4 regions of the Streptomyces venetus genome follow, and region 1 is predicted to be linked to each of the others. Evidence: riboswitches for the same ligand, from Rfam matches in the RefSeq annotation. Region 1 holds a riboswitch; each other region holds the start of a gene.
The links. Region 1 has a riboswitch for cobalamin ahead of ABEA82_RS06005 (ribonucleoside-diphosphate reductase subunit alpha). Riboswitches for the same ligand answer to the same signal wherever they lie in the genome.
Positions count from the first base shown of each region.

Region 2: linked by a shared signal. The riboswitch ahead of ABEA82_RS22470 ((2Fe-2S) ferredoxin domain-containing protein) and the one ahead of ABEA82_RS06005 (ribonucleoside-diphosphate reductase subunit alpha) in region 1 are both predicted to bind cobalamin.
Region 3: linked by a shared signal. The riboswitch ahead of ABEA82_RS26015 (energy-coupling factor ABC transporter permease) and the one ahead of ABEA82_RS06005 (ribonucleoside-diphosphate reductase subunit alpha) in region 1 are both predicted to bind cobalamin.
Region 4: linked by a shared signal. The riboswitch ahead of ABEA82_RS36385 (cobalamin biosynthesis protein) and the one ahead of ABEA82_RS06005 (ribonucleoside-diphosphate reductase subunit alpha) in region 1 are both predicted to bind cobalamin.

Region 1 covers NZ_BAABET010000002.1:244,381-248,571, reverse strand. Annotated here, with positions in the region: gene ABEA82_RS06010 (ribonucleotide-diphosphate reductase subunit beta) at 1-385, opposite strand, end outside; gene ABEA82_RS06005 (ribonucleoside-diphosphate reductase subunit alpha) at 385-2,745, opposite strand; cobalamin riboswitch at 2,868-3,007, opposite strand; gene mctP (monocarboxylate uptake permease MctP) at 3,143-4,191, opposite strand, start outside.
Region 2 covers NZ_BAABET010000006.1:544,647-548,837, forward strand. Annotated here, with positions in the region: gene ABEA82_RS22460 (HipA family kinase) at 1-133, opposite strand, end outside; gene ABEA82_RS22465 (APC family permease) at 283-1,782, shown strand; gene ABEA82_RS22470 ((2Fe-2S) ferredoxin domain-containing protein) at 1,798-2,169, opposite strand; cobalamin riboswitch at 2,233-2,354, opposite strand; gene ABEA82_RS22475 (hypothetical protein) at 2,515-3,306, shown strand; gene ABEA82_RS22480 (Rieske 2Fe-2S domain-containing protein) at 3,297-4,191, opposite strand, start outside.
Region 3 covers NZ_BAABET010000008.1:179,180-183,370, forward strand. Annotated here, with positions in the region: gene ABEA82_RS26005 (MDR family MFS transporter) at 1-52, shown strand, start outside; gene ABEA82_RS26010 (serine/threonine-protein kinase) at 237-1,571, shown strand; cobalamin riboswitch at 1,649-1,833, shown strand; gene ABEA82_RS26015 (energy-coupling factor ABC transporter permease) at 1,864-2,571, shown strand; gene ABEA82_RS26020 (energy-coupling factor ABC transporter substrate-binding protein) at 2,568-2,936, shown strand; gene cbiQ (cobalt ECF transporter T component CbiQ) at 2,942-3,691, shown strand; gene ABEA82_RS26030 (energy-coupling factor ABC transporter ATP-binding protein) at 3,688-4,191, shown strand, end outside.
Region 4 covers NZ_BAABET010000015.1:81,990-86,180, forward strand. Annotated here, with positions in the region: gene cobN (cobaltochelatase subunit CobN) at 1-73, opposite strand, end outside; gene ABEA82_RS36380 (cobyric acid synthase) at 70-1,578, opposite strand; gene ABEA82_RS36385 (cobalamin biosynthesis protein) at 1,581-2,516, opposite strand; cobalamin riboswitch at 2,618-2,756, opposite strand; gene ABEA82_RS36390 (hypothetical protein) at 2,913-3,134, opposite strand; gene ABEA82_RS36395 (inorganic phosphate transporter) at 3,169-4,191, opposite strand, start outside.

The DNA.
Region 1 (4,191 bases):
CCGCGAAGGCCGCCGCGCGGTCCTCCGGGTCGGGCAGATAGGTGTCGAGGAGCGTCAGATAGAACTGGACGTGCACGGCCTCCTCGAAGAGCTGGCGGCTCAGGTAGAGCCGCGCCTCGGGGGAGTTGATGTGCTTGTACAGCGTCAGCACCAGGTTGTTCGCGACGATCGAGTCACCCGTCGCGAAGAAGGCGACCAGGCGGCCGATCAGGTGCTGCTCCGCCGGTGACAGCTTGGCGAGGTCGGCGACGTCCGAGTGGAGGTCGACCTCCTCCACGGTCCAGGTGTTCTTGATGGCGTCCCGGTAGCGCTCGTAGAAGTCCGGGTAGCGCATGGGGCGCAGGGTGAGCTCGAAGCCGGGGTCGAGAAGGTTCTGGGTGGTCATTACTGGCAGGCCTCGCAGGACTCGGGGTTTTCCAGGGAGCAGGCGACGGCTTCGGGGTCCGGTGCCGTCTGCTGCACGGGGACGCTCGCCCGGGCGGCGCGGGCGATACGGGTCGCCGGACGCGACCGCAGGTAGTACGTCGTCTTCAGCCCGGACTTCCAGGCGTAGGCGTACATCGAGGAGAGCTTGCCGATGGTCGGCGTCTCCAGGAAGAGATTCAGGGACTGGGACTGGTCCAGGAACGGGGTCCTGGCCGCCGCCATGTCGATCAGGCCGCGCTGCGGGATCTCCCACGCCGTGCGGTAGAGGGCACGGACGTCCTCGGGGATCCAGGCGAACTCCTGCACCGAGCCGTTCGCCTCGCGCAGGGCCTCACGGCTGCGGGCGTCCCACACGCCGAGCCGCTTCAACTCGTCCACCAGGTAGGAGTTGACCTGGAGGAACTCGCCCGACAGCGTCTCGCGCTTGAACAGGTTGGACACCTGCGGCTCGATGCACTCGTACACGCCCGCGATGGAGGCGATCGTCGCCGTGGGCGCGATGGCGAGGAGCAGGGAGTTGCGCATGCCGGTGGTGGCGATGCGCTCCCGCAGGGCCGCCCAGCGCTCCGGCCAGGCGAGCTCGACGTCGTAGTGGTCGGGGTGCAGCACGCCCCTGGCGGTGCGGGTCTTCTCCCAGGCCGGCAGCGGACCGCTCCGCTCGGCCAGGTCGGCGGAGGCCTCGTACGCGGCGAGCATGATCCGCTCGGCGATACGGGTGGAGAGTGCCTTGGCCTCCGGCGAGTCGAAAGGCAGACGCAGCTTGAAGAAGACGTCCTGGAGACCCATCGCGCCGAGGCCGACCGGACGCCACCGGGAGTTCGACCGCCCGGCCTGCTCGGTCGGGTAGAAGTTGATGTCGACGACACGGTCGAGGAAGGTCACGGCGGTGCGGACGGTGGCGTCCAGCCGGTCCCAGTCGAGATCGCCGGTCGATGTGTCGACAAAGGCACCGAGGTTGACCGACCCCAGGTTGCAGACCGCAGTCTCCCCGTCGCTGGTGACCTCGAGGATCTCCGTGCAGAGGTTGGAGGAGTGCACGACGTGTCCGGGCTCGGCCGTCTGGTTGGCGGTGCGGTTGGCGGCGTCCTTGAAGGTCATCCAGCCGTTGCCGGTCTGCGCGAGGGTGCGCATCATGCGGCCGTACAGCTCGCGGGCGGGCAGGGTCCTCTTCGCCAGGCCCTTCGCCTCGGCCGCCCGGTACGCGGTGTCGAACTCCTCGCCCCACAGGTCGACCAGCTCGGGCACGTCCGAGGGGGAGAACAGCGACCACGGCGCGTCGGCGTTCACCCGCCGCATGAACTCGTCCGGCACCCAGTGCGCGAGGTTCAGGTTGTGCGTACGGCGGGCGTCCTCGCCGGTGTTGTCGCGCAGCTCCAGGAACTCCTCGATGTCGGAGTGCCAGGTCTCCAGGTAGACCGCGGCGGCGCCCTTGCGGCGGCCGCCCTGGTTCACGGCGGCGACCGAGGCGTCCAGGGTCTTCAGGAACGGGACGATGCCGTTGGAGTGGCCGTTGGTGCCGCGGATCAGTGAACCGCGGGCGCGGATACGGGAGTACGCGAGGCCGATGCCCCCGGCGTGCTTCGACAGCCGCGCCACCTGGTGGTACCGGTCGTAGATCGAGTCCAGCTCGTCCTTGGGGGAGTCGAGGAGGTAGCAGGACGACATCTGGGGGTGCCGGGTGCCGGAGTTGAACAGGGTGGGGGAGGAGGGGAGGTAGTCGAGCCGGCTCATGAGCCGGTAGAGCGCGGCGACCTCGTCGACGGATCGGACGGTGTCGTCCTCCGCGAGGCCGGCGGCGACGCGCAGCATGAAGTGCTGGGGCGTCTCGACGACCTTGCGGGTGAGGGGGTGCCGGAGCAGGTAGCGGCTGTGGAGCGTGCGCAGTCCGAAGTAGCCGAAGCGGTCGTCGGCGACGGGGTCGATCAGCGCGTCGAGCCGGGCCGCGTGCAGCCGTACGAACTCGGCGGTCCGGTCGGCGATGAGGCCCTCCCGGTGCCCGACCGCGACGGACTCGGTGAAGGACGTGACGCCCTGGGAGGCGGCCTCGGCGCGGATGCCGATCGTCAGCAGCCGGGCGGCCAGCCGGGAGTAGGCGGGGTCCTCGGAGATCAGACCGGCCGCGGCCTCCGTCGCCAGGTCCCGCAACTCCGCCTCGTCGGCTCGCGCCGACCGGCCGCGCAACGCGGCGGCGGCGACCCGGCCGGGGTCGGTGTCGGGGAGGTCGGCGGTCAGCTCGGTCAGGGTCCGCAACAGCGCGGCACCGGGACCGTCGTGCTGTTCCTCGGCGGCTGAGACCGGATCGGCTGGCGCGATGGTCACGTGGGGCTCTCCCTCGCTCGGCACGGGGCCTCGTCGAGGGCGGGGGGCAGCACACGAGCGCACACGGCGTCGCGTCCACCGGCCCATTCCACGAGGCCCGGACGTCAGGGCACACCGGCCGGCGGCCGGGTGCGCTGTCGGCAGGTCCTCGGACTGACTCCTGTGCGTGACGTCCCTGGAGACAGACATGCACAAGTACACCGTTGCGGGACAGTTCCGGATTCGCACCGGATTCCCCTGCGGCGACAGCGAGCATGAGCATACATCTTGTGCCGGGTTCCGGTGGCACCCCCAGATGTTGTGTCGAACAGGGCAGCGGGCCACCGTGACGCTTTGTCACGGTGGCCCGCTGCGGGGGTGTATGCGGTTGTTCGCGCAGTTTCCCGCGCCCTTGGACCTAGTGCGCGGAACCAGCGGTGGCAGGCGGGAGTTCCACCTGGACCCCGGGGTCGCCCGCGTCCGCCGTGTAGTCCTCCGGCTTGGTCTGGTCGATGCCGTCGGGGGCCTTGACGGCCCTCAGGACGAAGGTCAGGACCACCGTCACCACCACGTTCAGGACGAACGCCGTGAGGCCGATGTAGCCGATCTCGCCGATGCCGGGGATCTCCTTGGCGGAGCCGCCGAAGTGCTTCTGGGTCGGAGAGGCGACACCGTACGCGGCGACCGTGCCGTAGACCATGCCGACCGCCCAGCCCGCGAGCAGCGCCCAGCGGTGGAACCAGCGGGTGAACAGGCCGCCGACCAGCGCCGGGAAGGTCTGGAGGATCCAGATGCCGCCGAGGAGCTGGAAGTTGATGGCGACCGTCTTGTCCATGGTGAGGACGAAGGCCAGCGCGCCCACCTTCACCAGCAGCGAGACCAGCTTGGAGACCTTGGTCTCCTGTTCGGGCGTGGCGTCGGGCCTGATGAAGTCCTTGTAGATGTTGCGGGTGAAGAGGTTCGCGGCCGCGATGGACATGATGGCCGCCGGCACGAGCGCTCCGATGCCGATCGCCGCGAAGGCCACACCCGCGAACCAGTCCGGGAACATGGTCTCGAACAGCTGCGGGATCGCCAGCTGCCCGTTCTGCACCTTGATCCCGGCCGCGATCGCCATGAAGCCGAGCAGTGCCAGCAGGCCCAGCATGAGGGAGTACAGCGGCAGGATCGTGGTGTTGCGGCGGATCACCTCACGGCTCTTCGAGGACAGCGTCGCCGTGATGGAGTGCGGGTACATGAAGAGGGCGAGCGCGGAGCCCAGCGCCAGCGTGGCGTACGTCCACTGGCCCGTCTCCGGCGGCGCCAGCGCACCGCGTGGCGCGCCCGTCGCCGGGTTGGTCTGGCTGAACGCGTCGCCCGCCTTGGCGAAGATGTCGTCGAAGCCGCCCAGCTTGATCGGGATGTAGATGATCGCCACCGCGATGACGATGTAGATCAGCGTGTCCTTCACGAACGCGATCAGCGCGG
Region 2 (4,191 bases), on a different contig from region 1:
CCTTGCGGCCCTGTGCGGAGCCGGTGAACTTCACGACGTAGGTACCCAGGTCGTCGGCCTCCACGATGCCGGGGACGGAGCCGCCGGAACGCAGGGGCGCGATGTAGCGGGTGGCGGTGACCTCGGGCAGCATCCCTCAACCGTACCGGGCACCTCGTACGCGGAAGCGATTCCTGATGCCGACCGGAGCCCGACATAAACCACGAAAGCGCCATCAATGGCAAAAATGCCTCACCCCTGCCTGTTGTATGGAGCCGTCCACGCACAACGGGAGTGAAGCGCATGGCCGACGAGATCACGGGCGCGGGGCCGCCACCGTCCGCGAGTCTGAAGCCCGACGCGATCGGGTTCCTCGACGCGCTGGTCATCGGGCTCAACGCGACCTCCCCGGCCTACTCCGTGGCAGCGGTCATCGGCCCGGTCGTGGCGCTGGTCGGCATCTACGCCCCCGGGGTGATGGTCGCGTCGTTCGTGCCCATGCTGCTGATCGCGTCCGCGTTCTACTACCTCAACAAGGTGGACCAGGACTGCGGCACGACCTTCTCGTGGGTCACCCGGGCCATGGGACCGTGGGCGGGATGGCTCGGCGGCTGGGCCATCACGATGACGGGTGTGCTGGTGGTCGGGTCGCTCGCGGACGTCGCCGTGACCTTCTTCCTGCTCGCCGTCGGCCTGGACAGCTGGGCCGACAACGACGTCGTGCGCCAGGTGCTCACCGTGCTGCTCATCCTGGTGATGACGGCCGTCTGCGTCATCGGCATCGACGTGTCGGCCAAGGTGCAGAACGTCCTCATCCTGGCGCAGGTCGCCTGCCTGCTCGCCTTCGCCGTGGTGGCCCTGTACCGCGTCTACGCCGACACCGGCACCCTGGACTCCGTCGAGCCGAAGATCAGCTGGCTGAACCCGTTCGGAGCCGGCGGGGCGCCGCTCACCTCGTCCCTGCTGCTGGGCGTGTTCATCTACTGGGGCTGGGAGTCGGCGGTCAACCTCACCGAGGAGGTCGAGGACTCGGCGATCGCGCCCGGCAAGGCGGCCGTGTGGTCGACGGTGCTGCTGCTGGTGACCTACGTCGCGGTCGCCTTCGCGGTCGTGGCCTACGCCGGGACGGCCTACCTCGCCGAGAACGCGGCGGAGGAGGAGTTCATCTTCGCGCTGCTCGCCGAGGAGGCGATGGGCGGCTGGGACTGGGTGGTGCTGCTGGCGGTGTCGACGTCCGCGCTCGCCTCCACGCAGACGACGATCATCCCGGCCTCGCGCACCGGGCTGTCCATGGCACGCCGGCACGCCCTGCCCGCGCACTTCGGCCGCATCCACCCGCGGTACCGCACCCCCGACGTGAGCACCTGGTGGGTCGCGGGCATCGCCATCGTCTGGTACCTCGTCCTCTTCCACATCAGCGAGAACGCGCTCTTCGACTCCCTGACCGCCCTGTCCCTGCTGATCGCGTTCTACTACGCGCTCACGGGTCTGGCGTGCGCGGTCTACTACCGCCGCGAACTGACCCGCAGCGTCCGCGACTTCCTGCTGATCGGCCTCGGCCCGCTGGTCGGTGCCGGGCTGCTGGCATGGCTGCTGGTGGAGTCCGTGTCGGACATGGCCGACCCCGCCAACTCCTACAGCGGCGTCTCGTGGTTCGGGATCGGCCCACCGCTCGTCATCGGCATCGGCATCGCCCTCACGGGCGTGGTCCTGATGGTCGTGTGGCGACTGACGGCCCCCGCGTTCTGGTCGGAACGCCCCAGCACGGTCGACCCCGCCCTGATGCACGGAAAGGAGTCCTGAAGCTGCCGGTGGTCCTCATGAGCGGCCCGGGCGCCGTTTCGCGAGCGGGCTGAAGGCGTACAGGTCGAGGATCTCGGGCCGGGGGGCGACACCGGGACCGCCCTCCCGGACCCAGTAGACGATGTCCTCGGTCGCGGCGGGGTCGTTGACCAGCCCGAGCCACACCGGCCGCCCGCCGGCCGCCCGGCCCGCGGCGGAGGGCTGGACGACGATGACGTTGGCCTGGTCGCAGACGTCGAGGCAGTCGGAGATCCGGACCGGCGCGGCAGCGCGCAGCCGCTCGGTCTGGGCGGTGTGGTCGACACCGGTCACCTTGCCGCTGCCGCAGCAGCAGTCCCGGCACACGACGATGCGGCACGGAAGCCCTCCGGCCGGCGTTGCGGACATGCCGCACCTTCCCTCTCTCCCGGGGAGATCCGCCCCGGTGGTTCGTCGAGGAGGCGACCGCGTGAGTCTCCTGGCTCTCGGGTCGACGCCGGTCCCGGCCTTCCCACCCTCGCGGGCAGTGGCCTGTCGGGAACGGCTCACCGATCACAGTGGCGGGACCGCGCCGGATTCACACCGGCTTCCTCGTTCCGCCGTCGCCTTGTTCGCCGGTCATCTTGCCATGGGGCCGGGGCAGGACGGCAGTTGCCGACCGGCTTTACGGCTTCGCCCGGCGGTCACGGGCAGGGCCCCGCCGGCGGGTTCGGGTACGGTTCGAGGGGGTTGTGTGAGGAACGGGGAGGCTCGGTGGGGGCGGGGAAGCGGCGTACGGCGGGGAGCGTGGCGTGGCTGCTGATGGGGGTTCTGGCTCTCGTCTTCGGGGTGGCCAGTGCCCTGGAGGTGCGCGGAGCGCTGGACCGGGAGCGGGAGTTCCGTGCCGCGCCGGCGTGCGCCTCGGTCCAGCTGAAGGCGTCGGGGTGCCGGTGGGAGCAGGAGTTCACCGTCCGCAGGGCCGACACGCACCGCGGGGAGCGGAACGCCTCACCCGAGGCGGAGTTGGTGCTGCCCTCCGGCAAGCCCTGGGAGGTGACGTTCCCGCACGCCGATCCGGTGGTGTCGGAGCTGGAGCCGGGCGACAAGGTCGTGGGCCTGATCTGGCACGGGGATGTCGTCGAGGTGCGGGACGACGGCGATCGGCGGCAGCGGACGTCCGATTCACCGGTCGGGTGGCCCGAGGACCGTCTCGGCGGCGCCCTGATCTGCTTCTCGTTCGGGCTGCCCGCCGTCGTCGGCGGGGGGTGGCCCCTGTTCGCGCGGGGCGACCGACGTCATGCGAAGGCGGCCTCGGTGGTACGGGGGCACGGCGTCGGCATGGCCGGCGCGGCCGTCCTGACGCTGTGGGCGCAGTCCGCCAACGACTGGCCGCTCTGGTCGATCCCGGCGATCTGGGGGCCGCTCGCGCTGCTCGGCCTGGCGTCCATGACGGCCTTCGCGATCGCCGCTCTCCGCGGTGGCCTGGACGACAACGCGCCGGACACCCCGGACACACCGGAAGCCGCTGAGCCGGACGCCACGGCCACGGCGTCAGGTCACTCCTGACCCTGGGCACCGGCGGAGAGCCGCGCGCCCCCGCACAGCGAGGCGCCGCCGCACCCCGCGGGCCGGGCCTCGATGGGGACGCCGTTCGCGCGCAGCACCTCGCGGACGTCGAGGATCAGCGGGAACACCTCGTGGTTGCGGTCCTCCCCCTGCTCGTCCCAGGCCCGTTGCTCCGCTTCCACCGCCATGCGGTCCTCGGCGAACACGCGCTCGGTGAAGCGCCGGACGAACGGCCAGGCCAGGTGGAGGAGGCCGGGGATCCGGGGTTTCTCGATCATGAGCAGGCCGTAGGCGTGACACCTGCGCTGCTCGGCGTCCTCGGGGACGTAGGCCGCCCAGAGGCGGAAGGCCGGGCGGTCGGCGTTCTCCGGCACCAGTTCGAGGGTCTGGTACGGGTACTCGGTGCGGATCGTCATGACATCGGCGGTGCCGCCCCCGACCCCCTCGGAGGCCAGCAGGCCGGCGCTGCGGCTGCGTCTTCCCCCGGTGTGGGTGAACAGGTAGCCGGCCTCCACCGAGCGCTCGTCGCTCCGGTAGCCCAGCAGTTCGGGGTGGAGTCTGCCGACCACGCCCCGGTGCAGGAACTGGTGGTTCATGTCGAGGAGGTTCTCGTGCATGAACGAGTAGTGGCAGCGCACGGTCTTGGAGTACGTCATGGTCCGGTACCGCGGTGAGCCGAAGGCCGGCAGCTCGGGCAGCGGCGTGGCCGCGGCCCGCTGCGGGTCGCCCGGGAAGACGAACACCAGGCCGTACGCCTCGCGGACGGGGTAGCCGCGCACACCGCGGGGCGGCCGGCGGTCGCCCTTGGCCAGGTACGGGATCTGTGAGACGCGGCCGTCGCCGCGGTAGGCCCAGGCGTGGTAGCGGCAGCGGAGTGTCTCGCCC
Region 3 (4,191 bases), on a different contig from region 1:
GGCCCTCGCGGTGACGCTGCTGCCGCGCCGGGTGGAGGGCGCGGCCGCCTGACACGGGTGGCCACGGCGGTCACGTGGCGCCAGTATCCTGGGTCGGCTGCGGCACCCCCACATCAACCTCCGCGGGAAAGCGGGGAGTTGCGCCTGCGGCGACGACCTTCCCACGAGCATGAGGACGAGGACGAGTGCTGCTAGCGGGCCGCTACCGGCTGGACACTGAGATCGGGCGCGGCGGAATGGGAGAAGTCTGGCGTGCGTACGACCAGATGCTCGCCAGGGCGGTGGCCGTCAAGTTACTGCTGCCGCAGGACACGGACGCGACGGCGGCCTCCCGGTTCCGTCTGGAGGCCCAGACCGCCGGGCGTCTCAACCACCCCAACCTCGTCGGTGTCCTGGACTTCGGCGAGCACGACAACCGGCTGTTCCTGGTGATGGAACTGGTCGACGGTGACAGCCTCTCCGGAGTGCTGGCCGTCTCCGGCGCGCTCACCGCCGAGCGGGTGGCGACCCTCGCCGCGCAGGCCGCCGCCGGACTCGCCGCCGCGCACGAGCAGGGCATCGTGCACCGGGACGTCAAGCCCGCCAACCTGCTGCTGGACGTCCACGGGACGCTCAAGATCGGTGACTTCGGCATCGCGCGCTTCCTCGACGATCCCGGCGCGGCACTCACGGCGACCGGCCAGATCGTCGGCACCGGCCTCTACCTGGCGCCGGAACGGGCCCTGGGCAAGCCCGCGAGCCCCGCCTCCGACATGTACTCCCTGGGCTGCGTGCTCTACCAGCTCCTCAGCGGCCGCCCGCCGTTCCAGGCGGACACCGCCGTGGCGCTCCTCCACCAGCATCTCGACAACACCCCCGTGCCGCCTCGCGAACTCGGTGTCACCGGTCTCCCGCCGGCCTTCGAGAGCTACCTGCTCGCCCTGCTCGCCAAGCGGCCCGAGGACCGGCCCACGGCCCAGCAGACCGCCGAGTGGTTCGCCGGCGGCGCCTGGCGGGGTCTGCCCGAGCCGCTGCCGGAGGCCGCGTTCCCGGCGCCGCCCTCCGAGCCGGGAACGTACGCGGCGGCCGAGAGCTCCGCCCCGGCCACGTACGCGCTGCCGACGGGGTCCCGCACCGCCCGGGAGGGGCGTTCACGTCGTGCCGCTCCGCGCAACGCGCCGGGCAACCGGCCGCGCGTGGCCGCGACGGCCGCCGCTGCGGCCCTCTTCCTGGCCGCGATGCTCGCCGGCATGATGTGGTTCGCTCCCGACGACACCGCGACGCAGGGCACGGAACCCGACGCGTCCCCGTCCGCGAGCAGCCCTGCCGCCCCCTCGTCAGCCGAGTCCGCCGACCCTCTCGGGTCCGCCCCGGCGGGCGACGGGGCGCCGACCGTCGGCACAGTGGCCGATGTCACTCCCTCCACCACGGCGCCCGCTCCCCCGACCTCCGCGGCCCCGGAACCGAGCTCCACGGCCCCGACGGAGGAGACGAGCGACACCAAGCCGGAGAAGGCGGACAAGCCCCAGGAGGCGAAGCCCGAGCCGTCCCAGGAGGGCGCGGGGGACGATGACGACGAGGGCGACGACTGAGGAGTTCTGCGCCGGTGTGCCGGGGGGCGCCCCTTGCGCGCCCCCTCGGGTGGCTTGTCATCGCCCTCGTCCCGGCACTACTGTCACCACGCCTTGGTGAACGGGAAATCCGGTGTGATGCCGGTGCGGCCCTCGCCACTGTGATCGGGAAGTCCGGCTCCGGCCCTCGCGGGCGGCCACTGGGTCCTCAGGGACCCGGGAAGGCGGAGTACGGGCGGTGGGACCCGTGAGCCAGGAGACCGGCCAAGGCGCGTCAACCATCCACGAGGTGCTGGAGAGGGTCTGCTGAGCCATGCACATAGCCGAGGGTTTCCTTCCTCCGGCGCACGCGGTCGCCTGGGGCGTCGCGTCGGCGCCGTTCGTCATCCACGGGGCCCGGTCACTCACCCGTGAGGTGCGCGAGCATCCCGAGAGCACTCTGCTCCTCGGTGCCTCCGGCGCCTTCACCTTCGTCCTGTCCGCCCTGAAGCTGCCCTCCGTCACCGGCAGTTGTTCCCACCCCACCGGCACGGGCCTGGGAGCCATCCTGTTCCGGCCGCCCATCATGGCGGTGCTGGGCACCATCACCCTGCTCTTCCAGGCCCTGCTGCTCGCGCACGGTGGTCTCACCACGCTCGGCGCCAACGTCTTCTCCATGGCGATCGTCGGGCCCTGGGCCGGATACGCGGTGTACAAGCTGCTGCGGCGGTTCGACGTGCCGCTGATGGTCACCGTGTTCTTCGCCGCGTTCGTCGCCGACCTGTCCACCTACTGCGTCACCAGCGTGCAGCTGGCGCTGGCCTTCCCCGACCCGGGCAGCGGGTTCCTGGGGGCGCTCGGCAAGTTCGGCTCCATCTTCGCGGTCACGCAGATTCCGCTCGCGGTGAGCGAGGGTCTGCTGACGGTGCTCGTGATGCGGCTGCTGGTGCAGTCCAGCAAGGGCGAACTGACCCGGCTGGGTGTGCTCCTCGCCGAGAAGCGGTCCCGGACCGAGGCCGGGACCGAGGCGGTGACCCGATGAGCAGGAACACGAAGATCAACGTTCTGCTGCTGGTCCTCGTGGCCGCGCTCGCCGTGCTGCCGCTCGCACTCGGCCTCGGCGACCACAAGAAGGAGCCGTTCACGGGCTCCGACGGCGAAGCCGAGACGGCGATCACCGAGATCAAGCCGGACTACAAGCCGTGGTTCTCGCCGCTGTACGAACCGCCGTCCGGTGAGATCGAGTCGGCCCTGTTCTCCCTCCAGGCGGCGCTCGGCGCCGGTGTCCTCGCCTACTACTTCGGCCTGCGCCGGGGGCGGCGGCAGGGCGAGCAGCGGGCACTGGAGCGGGTCGCGGCGAGCCAGGAGCATGACGCCGCCGAGGAGTCCACGGTCGAGAGGGCCTGAGTCGCGTGCTGCCGATCGACGCTGCGGCGCACAGCAGTCGCTGGCGCCGCCGTCATCCCGTGGACAAGGCCGTGCTCGGGCTGGGGCTGACCGTGCTGGCCGTCTCGCTGCCGCCCTGGCCGGGCGCGGCCCTGGTGCTCGTGACGGCCCTGGTGGTGCTGCTGGGTCCGGCCGGTGTGCCCTGGCAACGGCTGTGGCGGGCCTATCGGGTGCCGTTGGGGTTCTGTGTGACGGGCGCGGTCACGCTGCTGGTCCAGGTCGGCGGCCCGGGGGGTTTCGTCTCCCTCGCCCACGACGGGCCGGTCCGGGCCGGTGAGTTGCTGCTACGCACCTCCGCGGCCTCCCTGGGCGTGCTGCTGTTCGCCTTCACGACGCCCATGTCGGACCTGCTGCCGCGGCTGGTCCGGGCCGGGATCCCGGCGCCCGTCGTGGACGTGGCGCTGGTGACGTACCGCATGAGCTTCCTGCTGCTGGACTCCGTGCGCCGGGTCCGCGACGCGCAGGCCGCCCGGCTCGGGCACACCTCGCGGGCCGCCGCCTGGCGTTCGCTGGGCGGGCTCGGCGCCACCGCGTTCGTCCGGGCCTTCGACCGGGCGGCCCGCCTCCAGGCCGGTCTCGCCGGGCGCGGCTACGACGGCACGCTGCGCGTCCTGCTGCCCGAAGCCCGCGTCTCCGTCCGCTTCACGGCCGCCAGTTGTGCCCTCCTCGCGGCGCTGGCAGTCCTCACCTTCGCACTGGAAAGGCCGCTGACATGAGCGAGCCCGCCCTCGTCGCCCTGCGGGGCGCGTCCTTCGCCTACGAGGACGGCCCCGCCGTGCTCAGCAGCCTCGACTTCGACATCGCCGAGGGGCGTGCGCTCGCCCTGCTCGGCCGCAACGGCAGCGGCAAGACCACGCTGATGCGGCTGCTCAGCGGCGGACTGCGCCCGGACGAGGGCCGGTTGACGGTCGAGGGGCAGCCGGTGACCTACGACCGCAAGGGCCTGACGCGGCTGCGGACGACCGTCCAGCTGGTGGTGCAGGACCCGGACGACCAGTTGTTCGCGGCCTCCGTCGAACAGGACGTGTCGTTCGGTCCGCTGAACCTCGGTCTGCCCGACGGGGAGGTGCGGGCGCGGGTGGCGGAGGCGCTCGCCGCGCTGGACATCACCGCCCTGGCCGACCGGCCCACCCATCTGCTCTCCTATGGGCAGCGCAAACGCACCGCCATCGCGGGCGCGGTCGCCATGCGGCCCCGGGTGCTGATCCTCGACGAG
Region 4 (4,191 bases), on a different contig from region 1:
ACGAGGCACCGGAGGCGGCCCGGGCCGCCAGCAGGTCCGTGTCGGCGGTCGACAACAACAACACAGTGCTCATGCGGGCGCTCCCGGTGGGATGAAGGGCAGTCCTCGCGGCGCGCCCGACTCGATGAGCCGCCACAGCGCGTCCGTGTCCGCGTGCTGTTCGATCAGGTCGCCGAGCCGGTCGAGCTGCTCCTCGCGCAGCGCGGCGAACGACGTGTCGGGCGCGGGCACGAAACGGCGGCCCGCGGCGGCCGCCACCTCGCGCAGGAAGGCCCGCCGGAACCCGTCCGACTCCAGCGAGCCGTGCCAGTGCGTGCCCCAGGTCTGCCCGACCCGGCAGCCGTCCAGGAAGGGTTCCCCTCCGGTGACGTCCGCGATCCCGTGATGGATCTCGTAGCCCTCGACGCGCTCGCCGAGGGCTTCCCCGACCGGCCGGGTCAGGGTCTTCTCCCGGGCGAACCGCACGCGGACGGGAAGGACCCCGAGCCCCGCCACGCTCCCCTTCCGGCTCTCGACGTCGTCCTCGATGTGCTCGCCGAGCACCTGGAAGCCGCCGCAGACGCCGAGGACGGGCCGCCCCTCGGCGACCCTGCGCCGCAGCGCCTCGGCGAGCCCCCGCTCGTGCAGCCACTCCAGCGCGCGGACCGTCCCCCGGGTCCCCGGGACGACGACGAGATCGGCGTCGGCGAGCTCCTCCGGCCGGTCCACGAACCGCACCACCACACCCGGTTCGGCGGCCAGGGCGTCCACGTCGGTGAAGTTGGACATGAGGGGGATCGCGCAGACGGCGATCCGCAGGACGTCCTCCCCGACGGGCGGGGCGACGGTCGACTCGCGCACCGTGCCGCGCAGGGACACCCGCAGTCCGTCCTCCTCGTCGATGCCGAGCCCGTGCCGGAAGGGCAGGACGCCGTAGGTGTGCCGTCCGGTGAGCCCGTGCAGCATGTCCAGGCCGGGCTCCAGCAGACTCACGTCCCCGCGGAACTTGTTGACGAGGAACCCGGCGACGAGCTCCTGGTCCTCGGGCGAGAGCAGGGCGACGGTCCCGAAGAACGAGGCGAAGACCCCGCCGCGGTCGATGTCGCCGACGACGAGCACGGGCAGCCGCGCGCCCCGCGCGATCCCCATGTTGACGATGTCCGTCCGCCGCAGATTGATCTCGGCGGGAGAACCGGCCCCCTCACAGATCACCGCGTCATACGTGCCCCGCAACTCGGCGAGGCAGTCGAGAACGGTCCCGAGCAGTTTCTGCTGGCGCCCCCCGTGGTAGCCGCGCGCGCTCAACTCGCCCACCGGCTTGCCCATCAGCACGACCTGGCTGCTGCGCTCGCCACCGGGCTTGAGCAGCACGGGGTTCATCAGCGCGGTCGGCTCGACGCGGCAGGCCTGGGCCTGCATGGCCTGCGCACGCCCGATCTCGGCGCCCTCCCTCGTCACGAAGGAGTTGAGGGACATGTTCTGCGCCTTGAAGGGCGCGACCTTGACGCCCTGCCGGACCAGCCACCGGCAGATCCCCGCCGTGACGACGCTCTTGCCGGCGTCCGAGGTGGTGCCGGCGACAAGAAGCCCACCGCTCATACTCACTGCCCCCTCTTCAACAGCCGCGCACCGGCGCACACCCCGAGCGCGAGCCAGGTGACGCGCCGCGACAGCCGCACGGCCCGTGCGACGTCGTGCGTGTCGACGGCACGCCCTTCCGTGTTCAGCACGGGCCGGTGCTCCACCCGCCCGCCGTACGAGAGCGTCCCGCCCAGCCGCACCCCGAGCGCTCCGGCGAAAGAGGCCTCCACGGGCCCGGCGTTGGGGCTCGGATGCTTCGCCGCGTCCGCCCGCCAGGCCCGTACGGCCCCGCGCGGATCCGGTCCGGCCAGCGTCGCGAGCACGGCGGTCAGCCGGGCCCCCGGCCACCCCGCGAGGTCGTCCAGCCGGGCGGAGGCCCACCCGTACCGCCGGTACCGGGCGGACTTGTGCCCGACCATGGCGTCGAGGGTGTTGACGGCCCGGAAGCCGAGAAGCCCCGGTACACCCCCGACGGCCCCCCACACGAGAGCCCCCACGACCGCGTCGGAGGTGTTCTCGGCGACGGACTCGACGACGGCCCGGGCGATCCCGTCGGCGTCGAGTGCCTGCGGATCCCGCCCGCACAGATGCGGCAGCCGCGCACGGGCCGCTTCGACGTCCCCCGCCTCCAGGGCCCGCCCGATGGCCCGCGCCTCCCGGGCGAGCGAAGTCCCCCCGACCACGGCCCAGGTGGCGGCGCCGGTCAGCGCGACGGAGGCGACGGCGGAGGTACGGACGGCACGTGCGGCGATGGCCCCGAGCGCGACGGCACCGCCCGCGCACACGGTGGTGTGCAGCGTGCCCCACCCCCGGTGGTCCCGCCACAACACCCGCTCCACGGCACCCGCGGCCCGCCCGAACACGGCGACGGGATGCCCTCGGCGAGGATCGCCGAGCAGCAGGTCACCGATGAGGCCGGCGGCGGCGCCGTACGCGAAGACGCGACCGGCACCCATGGGCTCAGCCGCCCACGGAAGCGGTCAGGGGCGGGGTACTCGACCTCGAACGGCAGCCGCGCATCGCGATATGTCCTCACTCAGGGTGTCCACGCCCTGGTTCGACTAGACCGGCGGTGAGAGTTCCTGGCTCCCGGGGATCACTACCCCGGTGACAGTGGCGGGACCGCGCCGGACTTCCACCGGCTTCCTCTCCTGCCGCCGTACTGGCCCCGGCAGTCCACCACGGCCGCGAACGGCCGTCAACTTGCCGTTGACCTGCGAGGGGAGAGTGTGCAGAACCCCACACCGGGTGGGGGCGGTACGACGCCGAGTCGCCCGCACACGACACCCGCACACGACAACCGGGCGGCACAGGGCCGAAGCCCCGCGCCGCCCGGCGACAAGCAGTCGTGGTCAGGCCACGATCAGGTAGATCCCGTACCCGACGGCCGCCGCACACGCCGCGAAGCAGGCGTACGCGCCGGTGACCGCGAGGCCGGCCGAACCGCCCTGCGCGGCCGCCCGCTCCTGGCGGGACAGGCCGGTGATGCCGAGGGTGAACAGGCCCACCAGGGCCACGGTGACCACGAGGCTGACGCCGAAGACGGAGCCGAGGGCCGCCCAGTCGATCTTCATGGCAGAGGTTCTCCTTGTAACCGCGTGGGCGGGATCAGACCGGGGTGGACGTGGTGGTCGTGGCGGCGGCTTCCCGTTCGGCCTCCGCCTGGGCCGGGAACGTGGGCAGCGACTCCTCCGATGCCGTGCCGCCCGCCGGCGGCGGCGTGACCGCGGCCATCGCCGTGGTCACCACACCGGCCGGCTCCGTCTCCTCGGCGGCGTTGACGTTGGTGTGGTCGATGACCTCACGCCGGGAGAGCTTCCAGATCACCGCGCTGGAGGCGACCAGGAAGACCGCCACCACCGCCGTGCCCCAGTCGCCGAAGCCGGTGACGTACTCGGCGAGCGCGCCCACCAGGGCCGCCGCCGGCAGGGTCAGGGCCCAGGCGACGAACATCCGCGTCGCCGTCGACCAGCGGACGACGCCGCCCTTGCGGCCGAGGCCCGCGCCCATCACCGAGCCGGACACGGAGTGGGTGGTGGAGAGGGAGAAGCCGAGGTGGGAGGAGGCCAGGATGACCGTCGCCGCGCTGGTCTGGGCGGCGAAGCCCTGCTGCGGCTGAAGGTCCGTCAGGCCCTTGCCCATCGTGCGGATGATGCGCCAGCCGCCGAGGTAGGTGCCGAGGGCGATGGCGAGCCCCGCCGAGAGGATGACCCACAGGGGCGGGTCGGAGTCGGGGGCGACGGCGCCGCCGGCGACCAGGGCGAGGGTGATGACACCCATCGTCTTCTGGGCGTCGTTGGTGCCGTGCGCCAGGGAGACCAGGCCCGCCGAGGCGATCTGGCCGGCCCGGTAGCCCTTCTCGGACGCCTTGCCGTCGGCCTTCTTCCCGAGGGAGTACGTCAGCCGGGTGGCGAACATCGCCGCGATGCCCGCGACCAGCGGCGCGGCGATCGCCGGGATCAGCACCTTGGTGACCAGCACGTCGCCGTGCACCGCGCCGACGCCCGCCGAGGCGATCGTGGCGCCGATCAGGCCGCCCATCAGGGCGTGCGAGGAGCTGGACGGCAGGCCGACCAGCCAGGTCAGCAGGTTCCAGAGGATCGCGCCGACCAGGGCGGCGAAGATGACCTC